Regions from separate parts of the Marinobacter nauticus ATCC 49840 genome, predicted to be linked through region 1. Evidence: predicted binding sites of a transcription regulator. Region 1 holds the regulator's gene; each other region holds the start of a gene.

Region 1 (3,912 bases):
ATGGTCCGGATTCGTTGGCCCTGGTCACCACCGACCGCTACCGTGTGGCCGCTCATGAGCAGCTGTTCGTGTTCGGCCGCATCCTGAATGTGCCCGTGCGTGTGGTGGATGAGAGCCATTCCCTGGATGACATTCTTGATGAATTATCGGATCGACACCTGGTGCTGATTGACACTGCCGGCCTGACCAGTGCCGACCGCGGTTACCAGGAACAACTGGCGGAGTTGGCTCGCAGCGATCACAATATCCGTACACATCTGGTGGTCTCCGCCACCAGTCAGCCACGTATCATGAAATCCGTGTGGCATTGCTATAAGATGGCAAACCTTGCAGGCTGCATCATGACCAAGATTGATGAGGCCCTGACCCTGGGCGAAGCGCTCGGGTTCGTTATGGAGACCAGCTTACCGGTGGCTTGGTACACCGATGGCCAGAAGATACCGGAAGATCTCCAGAGGGCGGAGGCCATTCCGTTGGTGCGCCTGGGCGTAGAACGGCTTAAGGCTGTGCAGAGCGCACAGGCAGTCGCCGAAGGTGCCTGAGCCTCGTTGGCGACAGAATAAAACACCGGCACGCGTGCCCGTACAAGAACGTAGTAAGAGACTGATAACAGTATGAGCAGACCACATCCGGTTCAGGTGATTGCGGTTTCCGGCGGCAAGGGCGGTGTCGGCAAGAGCAATGTTTCGGTCAATCTCGGTATCGCCCTGGCCCAGAAGGGGCGCCGGGTTGTCTTGCTGGACGCGGATCTCGGGCTCGCCAACATCGATGTGTTGCTCGGCATTACCGCTAATCGAAATCTGCAAGACGTACTCAGCGGCGATTGTGATCTCAAAGACGTGCTGGTGAATGGTCCTGGTGGTATCAAGATTGTACCGGCTTCCTCCGGCACCCAGCGTATGACCCAGCTCAGCGCCATGGAACATGCCGGCCTGATCAACGCTTTCAGTGAGCTGGGCGATCAGATTGACGTTCTGATTGTGGATACCGCCGCAGGTATTTCTGAATCGGTGGTCAGCTTCCTCAGGGCATCGCAGGAACTTCTGCTGGTGGTCTGCGACGAACCTACCTCCATTACCGATGCCTACGCGCTGATCAAGCTGATGAACCGGGATTATGGCACGAACCGCTTCCGTATCCTGGCAAACCAGGTCCGCAATGAGCAGGAAGGCCGCCATCTGTTTGAAAAACTGACCCGGGTCACCGAGCGTTTTCTGGATGTGGCACTACAATATGTAGGTATCGTGCCTTACGACGAGGCCGTCAAGAAAGCCGTCCAAAGACAGAAAGCGGTATTGGATGCCTATCCGAGGGCGAAAGCCTCGCTGGCTATCCGGGCTCTGGCCGAAAAAGTGGATAGCTGGCCTTTGCCGTCCTCTCCCAGGGGGCATCTCGAATTCTTCGTGGAGCGGCTCGTCGAAGTCTGATCTGAATCCAGTCCTACAAGAAAACCGGATACATGACATTGGCGAAACATCTGGGAATTTACCATCAGGCCGGCGCCAGGAGCCCTTCAGCCCTGATTGAAGAGCATGCGCCGCTGGTCAAGAAAATCGCCCTTCATCTCATGGCCCGGCTGCCGCCATCAGTGCAGCTGGAAGACCTTATGCAGGCCGGTATGATTGGCCTGCTGGAGGCCGCGCAGCGCTATTCTTCCGGCAAAGGTGCCACCTTTGAAACCTACGCAGGGATTCGCATCCGCGGTGCCATGGTGGATGAGATCCGCAAGGGCGACTGGGTGCCCCGCTCAGTGCATCGCAACGCCCGGCGAATCGCCAGTGCTATCAAACAAGTGGAAGATCGTACCGGGCGCGAGGCCCAGGATGCCGAAGTAGCTGAAGAGCTTGGCATTGGTCTGGACGAGTATCATGCCTCACTTGCCGACGCGAACAGCGGTAGACTTTTTAGTCTTGATGAGCTCAATGAATCCGGCGAGCTGCCGATAGAAGAAGCAGAAGCGAGTGATAATCCGCTGGACGGTATTGCTTCAGGCGCTTTCCAGCGCAGTCTAGCAGACGCCATTGAGCAGTTGCCTGAGCGTGAAAAACTGGTATTGAGCCTGTATTACCAGGAGGAGCTCAACCTCAAGGAAATCGGTGCGGTGCTTGGGGTCAGTGAGAGCCGGGTAAGCCAGATTCACAGCCAGGCGGCGTTGAGACTTCGCAGCCGGCTGGCCGAGTGGCGGGATGGTGACAACGACTGATCGGCCAGGTGCTGTGTTTCGCTTTCAGCAAGCTGTGTAGCTTTTGGTAAACGATGCTTTACAACGTGCGCAAACACCACACAATAAGCGCTTAAGGTAGCAGCCTGCTAGACTTCCAAAAGGCTGAATGAATTCCGGGTGTTACTGACTGGAGGTCCCATTGGACAAGAACATGAAAATTCTCATTGTGGATGACTTCTCCACAATGCGACGCATCATCAAAAACCTGCTGCGAGATCTCGGCTTCACCAATACGGATGAAGCGGACGATGGCAACACCGCGTTGCCCATGCTCCGAAGCGGCAAGTATGACTTCCTGGTGACTGACTGGAACATGCCCGGCATGTCGGGCTTTGACCTTCTGAAGGCTGTCCGTGCTGATGAAAATCTGAAGAACCTGCCGGTTCTGATGGTAACGGCGGAGGCCAAGCGGGACCAGATCGTGGCGGCGGCTCAGGCCGGGGTGAACGGGTATGTGGTCAAGCCTTTCACGGCAGCCGTGCTGAAGGAAAAGATCGAGAAAATCTTCGAACGAATCCAGTAACCAGAGGTCGGATGGCTCGCCATGAGTGATACCAAACAGAACCATCAGGGCCTTGATCCGGAGGTGGCGGAGAAGCTTCAAAAGCAGGCCTCCGACCTGGCCGAGAATGTAAACGCCGGGAATTATGCCAAGGCGATGACCCTGATCAATGAACTGAGCGAGGTTCGCGATCAGAGTCTGTATCGGGAAGTGGGGCGACTGACCCGCAGCCTCCATGAGGCAATCCGGAACTTCCAGATAGACCCGCGTAATGCCGAGCAGAAAGAAGTGCTGTCGAAGATGAGCGACGCTTCTGACCGTCTGGCCTATGTGGTTCAGATGACCAGCCAGGCGGCGAACCGCACCATGGATCTGGTTGAGGAAAGCATGCCGGTGGCTCACGCCATGCGGGATGAAGCGGTTTCCCTGCGGGATGAGTGGCAGCGTCTGCGCCGTCGTGAAATGGAGCCTGCGGAGTTTCGGGAGCTTTACGGTCGCATCGACAAGTTCTTCGCTGGCCTGACGACAGACTCCGACAGTCTGTACCAGAACCTGTCGGAAATCCTTCTGGCTCAGGATTTTCAGGATCTTACCGGTCAGGTTATCCAGAAGGTCACCGCGTTGGTGAAAGAGGTGGAAGACAACCTTCTTGGTCTGGTGGTGATGGCCAGCCACGTTGATCAACTGACCGGCACAGTGCATCAGATTGAAGAAAAAGAAGAATCGGCCGAAAAAGGGGTAGGGCCCCAGATCAAGGCCGATGAGCGGGAAGATGTAGTTTCGGGACAGGACGATGTGGACGATCTGCTGTCCAGTCTCGGATTCTGATAATAAAGAGGGTGACGCATGGCGTTAGATGCTGATGAAGAGATCCTGCAGGACTTCCTGGTAGAAGCCGGCGAGATACTCGAAAAGTTGTCGGAGCAGCTGGTGGATCTGGAGCAGCATCCCGATGACAGCGATCTGCTGAACGCCATTTTCCGTGGCTTCCATACCGTGAAAGGGGGCGCAGGCTTCCTTCAGCTGGAGGCATTGGTTAATTGCTGCCACTCTGCGGAGAACGTGTTTGATATTCTCCGGAATCACAAGCGCAAGGTAACACCGGACCTGATGGACGTGGTGCTGGAGGCGCTGGACAACGTTAATGCCATGTTCGAAGAAGTCCGCAACCGGGAAGAACCGACGC
Region 2 (3,912 bases), 1.5 Mb from region 1:
GCTCATCGAAAACGGCTTGATTGACTCGGCCGATGATCTGGTCCCCAGCGGTGACGTCATTCGCGGCAACAATCTGTTCTTCGATAGCAACCTTGATGAAGATGGCTATGTGGCTCTCACGCCGCTGCCTCAGGATCTTGACAGCACTCCCCGCTGGACCATGGACCTGAAAGGCCGGATCCATCCGACGGCTACTCCCTGGGAATGCCTGACGCCTGTCAGCGGCAGGCTCGGACTGACCTTATGCCAGGCCGATAATGCCAACCAGCGCTGGCAATACAATGAGGAAAACCAGCAGTTGCGGAACGAGGGAAGCGGGCGTTGCCTGGACTACGCCCACCACAATACTACCCTGATCACCTATGGTTGTACCGGCAGCTGGAACCAGACGTGGTCTGGCGTCTCCGTATCACACAACCGACTGTTGTCCCTGCTGGACGGCGCCCTTTTGGCAGAGGTGTATGAAACGCTTTTGACGGATTGATTCCTGGGCCCACCGATTGGCCGGGGCTGAAGCGCCCCGGCCACTCTATTTCAGGCATTGCTCACCTGAAACTGACCGGTCAGGTTTTTCAGCTTGTTTGCCGACACGTGCGTCATCTCAGAACTGGCCGTCAACCCCGCGATCACCGTCGTCATGAAGCTTACGCTGTCAGCAACGCCACTGGTCTGGGCACTCTGGACCGCGTTGGTTTCCGCAATGCCCGAGATCGCCCGGAAGAGCTTGTCGACCATGTGATGCAGTTCGGCATTGTCATCCGACGCCGCCCGGGCCTGAGCCAGACGGGCCTCCATCTCTGCCATGCCTTCTTCCATTGTGGTTACGGCGCGCTGAGTTTCTTCCCGCACCCGATACAGACGCTCATCAATTTCCGTCGTGGCCTGGGCTGTCCGACTGGCCAGTTGCCGGACCTCATCGGCGACGACTGCAAATCCCCGCCCTGCCTCACCAGCCCGAGCCGCTTCTATGGCTGCATTGAGCGCTAGAAGATTGGTCTGGGCAGCAATGTCGTTAATCATTTCAGCCGCCTTGCCGATCTCGTCCGTGCGTTCACTCGCGGCGCGAATACCCTCGGCCGAACGCACGATAACGTCGCGAATGCTCTCGGTTTCACGGCTGACACGGGCAAACTGATCTTTGGCACGAGCCACCACATCTTCCATGCTAACTCGCATTTCCTGCGCTGTGGTCGAGGCATTTTCGATTTCGTTCTGCTGCAGATCAGCGCCCTTCAGCATCTGCTCTATGTCGTGTACCACCTGCTGAATCTTTTCATCCGCCTGGCGGTTCTGACCCACAAGGTGTTCACTGGCGGAGCGGGATTCACCCGCAAGACTGATGACCTGACCCACCATGCCGTCGAGGGTATCCAGAAAGCTGTTCATCCAGCGCGCGAGATCCCCGCTCTCATCCCGCTTGGTCTTGCCGACATCGAGACGCTGGCGCAGATTCCCGCCTCCTTCGGCAATGTTCCGTATGACATCCGCGAGTGATGACAGACTATCTGCCAATGGCTTGGCGGAACTTGCCCGGAAGATGACAAGCCCCAGGAGCGCAACCATCGCGTTCACGGAGGCTTCCAGCCACAGAGGAGCACCGCTTGCCGAAACCGCAACGTTGGCTGCCCAGATAAGCGCCATAAGGACCCCGAGCCGCGCCGTCAGTCGATAGCTGACCGAACGTTTCCGATACACCTCCTCCAGGTCGCCTTCACACATCATGCCCCAACGATCAGGAGACCCGGGTAACTGGAAGGTCACGCCCTTGCCAATCACCGGTATATGGCGATAGTCGGAATAGCCGGGGTACTTAACGTAGAGGTTTTCACCACGGGCCATGGTTTCCCGTACCCCCGGGTGCAACTGCCCCGTAGCCGGGTCGGTAAAACGTATTTCGAATTCGGTGTGTTCCCGAATCCGTACTGTACCGAAGCCCGTACGGATTCCGTCTTTGAGGTTGTCGCCGTGACTGAAGGTAGCGTCTTCAAACCGCGAGCGCGACAGGGCAACTCCCGGTCTGATCGATGGATCAAACTGACTCTCGATCATGAAAATGTAGTTGTCGCCAGACTCTTCAAAAATGTGCCCGGCCTCGCGCTGAATCAGGTCACTCATGACATCGTTCGGAACCCGGGCACAGACTGCTGCTGCCTGATTGCCAGCAAGAGCGACCGGCTGGTAGAACATCAGCGTGACATCGTCATGAAATCTGGAAGTTGTGGCACCAAGCTGCAAGGTGACCGGGTCACTGTAGGGCCCGTGGAGAAACCGCTCTCTCACCCCTCGTTGCACGGCCGTGGGCATGAGGCCTGCGGCTCCGTTTCTGCCGGTCACCGTCGAGGCGACAACAGAGCCATCTTCTTTCACAACGAAAAGCTCGGAAATTTCCCGGAGGCGCGTAACGGCCGAATCCAGTACCTCTGAAATGCTATCGTGTTCGCTACCCTCAAGTCGTGCCGCAAGCCCCTCAAGGAAGGCCCACTTGCCATTTGCCCAGTTAATCAGCGCTTCGCGACGGGTTTTCGCGATGCTCTCGAATATCTCTTCATTCGTTGCATATTGCTGGCGGTTCAAAAAACAGGACCATCCCATCCGCAATTTACCTGTGGCCCCAAACCAGGGCAACCAGCCCCGCTCATCGGATGAAAGGTTCATGGAATCACTGCGTAAAGTCATAGCGCGCCTTCCTCAATCGGTACTGCATGCCTGCACTACAACGATGTGGTGCAAACATACCTGCTTTCAGAAGGAAGCTAAGCAAAGAGCGGGCCTGAACCGGCGGACCGGTCAAAACCTGAAGGGAAGTAGCAACTGCCGGATTCAAACGATGAGAGAGGCGCACCATCGGGGTGCGCCATCAAAAATATGCACTAAAGAAGGGCAAGGCGCCCCTGGGCTCAGCGGGTCTTCAGATTCTCCAGAAACTCAGCCATTTCTGCTTGCATGTCGACAACACGTTGCCGCCATTCCGCCTTGTAGGCCGCAAACTCCTCGCTCAATTCGCTCAATTGCAGCTGGGCTTCGGCGGCGGTCGCGGTGCTCTCCGCAAGCGTTTTCAAGTTGACTTCAGACAACTGCTCCCGCTGGTCTTCAAGCCTGATTACCGTTTCGTTCAAGGTACGTCTGTCCTGCGGCGTTGCAGATGGGGTAGATTTAAGCGCTTCCCGCAGGGATTCAGACAGCTCTTCCAGATGCTGGCTCAGCTGGTCACCGTACTCTTCAGCCAACGCCGACATATCTTCATTCATACTCTGGGCCTGTTGCTGCAACTCCCGCCCCAGCCTCTCAAGCTCTACCGCCATCTCATCGGATTGATTTGCCCAGCGACTCTTGAGATCTTCACCCAGTTTTTCCAGCTGCCCAACAAGACTTCCCCAAACTGGGCCCTGTTTCAGGGCATCGCCGGTGCGATAATAATCCACCAGCCAGTCGTCACCTTTACGTACCAGATAGGTTAAGGACTCCGTGGCTTCGTTCTGGCCCTCCAGACCACTCAGGGTGGTGGTTACCCGGGCCAGATTATCATCAATGACCACACGCCCCCACTCAATGCTCACGTTCTGCCATTGCTGTTCAAAACCATCGAATGCCGCTTCATCGACCAGGGTTGAATAATCTGCGGCCGCTTCAGCATCCTCTTCAAGTACAGCTTGCCAAAACGCTTCCGATACTTCCTGGGGCGATTCCGGGCGACTGCACCCTGTCGCCATGAGCACGGAAAACACCAGAAAAGGAAAAAGTACATATTTCATTGATCAACCTCATCGATCGCTCGGGAACAGTGACCCGGATTTTACATCAGGTGAAGGACAGCATTAGCGACGATTGCCCATCGTTAAGATATCGTCGTACTCCCACACTCTCACCACTGCACCGCCCGAAGTGATTCCGCTAATGGTCTCGAGCTCGTTG
Region 3 (3,912 bases), 1.2 Mb from region 1:
CGGCCCTGCTCGGCGAACAGCGCAGTCACGTCGTCCGGGTTCTTTTTCAGCTGCTCTTCAAACTTGGCACGATCAAAGCTCAAACCGCCGGTTTCATAGTCTGTGGTAATGCCGACATCAGCCAGGGTCCGAATACTGGCATTCTCAAGCCCTGGCACCACGCGGCCCAGAACATTGCGCAACTGCGCCTGGATTGAGCGGATGGTGGTATCACCCGAAAGAATACCGCCTTGCCCCGTCTCGGCATTAAAGCCGGACAACCCTTTGATGGTTGTCTGGAGGGCATTGAACTTTTCAACAAACGCTCCGACACGATCTGCTACCGCACCGAAATCCTGCTCGACTTTGATGGTGGAGGTCACACCTTCTGCTTTTGCCTCAAAACTCAGGCCATCAATAACATCCGTGAAGGAGTTGGTCGAACGGGTAATCTCAATACCGTTGATCTCGACCCTCGCGTCTTTGGCAGCGATGGTCTCCTGCATGTTCTGAGTGGTGTCGTTAAACACAAACTGGGACAGACCGGCAGCGTCGTCATTGCTACCATCATCATCGGTAACCGAAACGGAAATGGCATTTGCCTCGCCGGTTTCTTCGGAAGACAATACCAGCCTGAAGCCGCTACCTGTGTCGATAACGCCAGCCGATACGCCAATGCCCGCTTCGTTGATTTCGTCCGCCAGCCCCTGCAAGGTGTTGTTAGAACCATCGATGGTGAGCGTCGCCGATTTATCACCGGAAGAAATGGTGAACGATCCGGTACCGACCGACGTAGAGTCACGGTCAGCAAACGTAGAAGACGCCAGGGACTGCGACTGCGCAAGGCTCAACACATTGACGTTGTAGGTGCCACGGCTGGCCTTGGTGCTGTCTACCGTAACCGACACATCCTCATTTGAAGACGTTGCCGAAAAGGCTTTCAGATTGTCGGGCGCGCTCAGCTGACGCATCGGCAGCCGAAGCTCCGTGATAGCACTCTTCAAGGTGCCATAGGCAGAAATGAGCAACTCTGCCTTCTGGGTTCGGGTGTCGAGCCGATTCTCTTTAGGCGCACGCTCAGCTTCAACGAGCTGATCAACCAGATCAGAGTTCAGAACTCCCGAGCCGATACCTAATGCTGAAATATTTGCCATAACCATGCCTCCTCAAGGGGGCGCTTCGCTTACTTAGTCCTTTATCGGCTGCCAGCGGCAAAACTTTGCCTATATTTCGGCTAACCACTACACCAATTTGTAACACCCTGTAACGGACAGTCTAGCACCGTATAAAGCAGAACACCGCCGGACCCTGTCAGGGTGCGGCGGTGCTGAAATACCGTTGTCTGGCATCCGCGTAAAAGCGGCAAGCTTTCACACTTTGATGTTAAACAACGTCAGCGGTTCATCCTGCTGCAATTTTTCTGCCAACCTCATTGCCACTTCGTCCGGGATCTGACGGATGACTTCCTGGGTGCTCTGATCAACCACTTTAACAATGGTCTGCCCCATCTCGTTATCCACCTCAAACTGAAGATCCCGCTGCACATTCTGCACGAAATCATTCAATTGGCTCACCGCATCATTCAATTCATCCCGCTGCGCTTCCGAACGAGCCTGAAGCTTCTCGGCTCTGGATGTCTCAGTCGCGGCCTGCGGGCTCTGAATGGCTGAGCCACTCGAACCTGAAGCAGCAAGGTCAGGGGCTTTTCCGCCCTCGGCCTGAGATGACGACAGTGCCTTCCCCGGAGCCTGGGCGTTGGAACGCACCAGCTTGAGATCCGGGTTATTCAGGTTAACGTCATTCATAGCTTTACCTCGCTATTCCTCTAACGGCGTAAAGCCGGAACCCGAAGGTTCCGGCCGTTACCGCCAAGCCCTTACTGCAGCAGAGACAGAACCTGCTGAGGACGGGCGTTCGCCTGAGCCAGGACGGAGATACCGGCCTGCTGCAGCACCTGGGCCTTGGACAGCTTGGCTGTCTCAGCCGCGAAGTCCGCGTCCAGAATCCGGCTCTGAGCGGCGCTCAGGTTGGTGCTGGTGGACTCCAGGTTGGAGATGGTGCTTTCGAAGCGGCTCTGGATCGCACCAAACTTCGCACGCTGGGAGTTGATGGTGTTCAGTGCCGCGTCTACGGTCTTCAGGGCCTGGGTCGCGCTCTCGAAAGAGGAGATGTCCAGATCAGACACCTTGCGCAACTCAGAACCAGTATCCGCGAAGGCATTAGAGCTTGTGACATCGACCGCGAAGGAGCGATCAGAATCCAGCTGCAGATAGCCACTGGTTGCCACATCTTCAGCGGTGGTGTCCGCAGTCAGGGTTGCCGCAGCACCGGCATCCTGGAGCGCACCCTCGTCATCGCGGTACTGCTTGGTAATAGTCACGTTACCGGCGTTCTGCACCCCAGTATCGCCAACCACGATATCCGCACCCGTTTCGTTGGTCAGGACGATGGAAGCACCATCCTCGGCAACTTCTGCGGTGATACCGGTCTTGGAAGACTGGTCATTGATCGCCGCTACCGCAGCAGACAGAGAATCCTGGCCGCTGGTTGCGTCAATGGTGAAGGACACAGACTGAGCTTCGCTGTTGTCCGCAGTCAGATTCAGGGTATAGCTACCAGAAGCTGCAAAGGCCAGATCCACTTCGGTACGGGCCGTGGCGGTTACGCCAGTGTCTGCAGTCTTGGAGTTGATATCAGCAGCGATATCCTTGGATGTCGCGTTGGCCGCAACGCTGATGGTTTCTGAACCCAGGTAGCCGTTGATGGCCACAGAACCGGAAGACACACCATTCACCGCGCCACCACCAGAAGCGGCTGTGCCAGCTGCTGCACCGCTCGCGATCACCTGGTTGTTACCGTACTTGTCGGTACGCAGGTTGGAAGTAGAGGCAGAAATAGTTTCGTTGGCGTTGGCACCAACCTGGAACTGGGCGGAGCCGAAAGTACCGTCGAAGAGCTTCTGGCCGTTGAAGTTGGTAGTTGTTGCAATACGATCCAACTCAGAAACCAACTGGTTTACTTCGTCCTGCAGAGCCTGACGATCAGAGGAAGAGTTGGAAGCGTTAGCAGACTGAACCGCCAGCTCACGAACACGCTGCAGGATGTTGCCTGCCTCGCCCAAGGCACCTTCAGCGGTCTGCGCCAGAGAGATACCGTCGTTGGCGTTACGGGTTGCCTGGTTCAGACCACGGATCTGAGCTTCGAAGCGGTTGGAAATCGCCAGACCAGCCGCGTCGTCTTTGGCAGAGTTAATGCGCAGACCTGAGGACAAACGCTCCAGAGCCTGATTGGACTGGTTCTGGGATTTGTTCAGCTGGTTCTGAGCGGACAATGAAGCAACGTTAGTGTTAATACCGAGAGCCATAATGCTTCTCCTTCGACTGATGTCGTTTTCTCTTGAAACGGTCTGGCGCCCGATTCAAGTTTGGAGCGCCGCCCTGTTATTCCACTTAACGGCACGCTCAGACTCTCCTTTAGAAAAAATTTCGCTTCTTTTGTAAAAAAATGTAAGACATCAGAATTTAGTCCAGGCATTCAGCCAGAGCTTCAGATTGTCGCCTGACAGCATCCACTTTTCACGCACACTCTGCTTGAGCTTGTCACCCGCCCGGGCGGTCGCTTTCATATCCGAAAGATGCATTCGAATAGCATCGACCCAATCCTTGAAGCGGTTCTTTACGAGCGTGACCGGCAATCCGTGTGCCCGATACGGTTCGACATCGCTGCACACCACAGGATAACCACAGGCCCCGTACTCCAGCAGTCTCAGGTTACTCTTGCAACGATTGAACAGGTTGTCTTCCAGTGGCGCTATAGCCAGGTCCAGATTCAAACTGGCCAGCTTTCGCGGATACCGCGAAATCTCGATCCCCTCATGAACCTCTGCGACAAATGGACGAAGCTTGTCCGGGCACATGCCAAAGAACACCCACT

Evidence for each region. The regulator FliA, encoded in region 1, starts transcription of late flagellar genes. The targets are predictions, from matches to a motif close to CTAAAGTTTNNNNNNNNNNNGCCGNTAA.
Region 2: a site for FliA is predicted at 2,773-2,800, ahead of MARHY_RS13440 (methyl-accepting chemotaxis protein). Genes of this name have one in related genera too.
Region 3: a site for FliA is predicted at 1,175-1,202, ahead of fliD (flagellar filament capping protein FliD). Genes of this name have one in related genera too.

The regions. Positions count from the first base shown of each region.
Region 1 covers NC_017067.1:1,377,703-1,381,614, forward strand. Annotated here, with positions in the region: gene flhF (flagellar biosynthesis GTPase FlhF) at 1-542, shown strand, start outside; gene MARHY_RS06340 (MinD/ParA family protein) at 615-1,427, shown strand; gene MARHY_RS06345 (RNA polymerase sigma factor FliA) at 1,460-2,203, shown strand; gene cheY (chemotaxis response regulator CheY) at 2,364-2,747, shown strand; gene MARHY_RS06355 (protein phosphatase CheZ) at 2,769-3,554, shown strand; gene MARHY_RS06360 (chemotaxis protein CheA) at 3,573-3,912, shown strand, end outside.
Region 2 covers NC_017067.1:2,893,768-2,897,679, forward strand. Annotated here, with positions in the region: gene MARHY_RS13435 (M66 family metalloprotease) at 1-484, shown strand, start outside; gene MARHY_RS13440 (methyl-accepting chemotaxis protein) at 535-2,676, opposite strand; gene MARHY_RS13445 (hypothetical protein) at 2,898-3,752, opposite strand; gene MARHY_RS13450 (NAD(P)H-binding protein) at 3,816-3,912, opposite strand, start outside.
Region 3 covers NC_017067.1:2,560,867-2,564,778, forward strand. Annotated here, with positions in the region: gene fliD (flagellar filament capping protein FliD) at 1-1,133, opposite strand, end outside; gene MARHY_RS11955 (flagellar protein FlaG) at 1,350-1,784, opposite strand; gene MARHY_RS11960 (flagellin N-terminal helical domain-containing protein) at 1,856-3,343, opposite strand; gene MARHY_RS11965 (glycosyltransferase) at 3,494-3,912, opposite strand, start outside.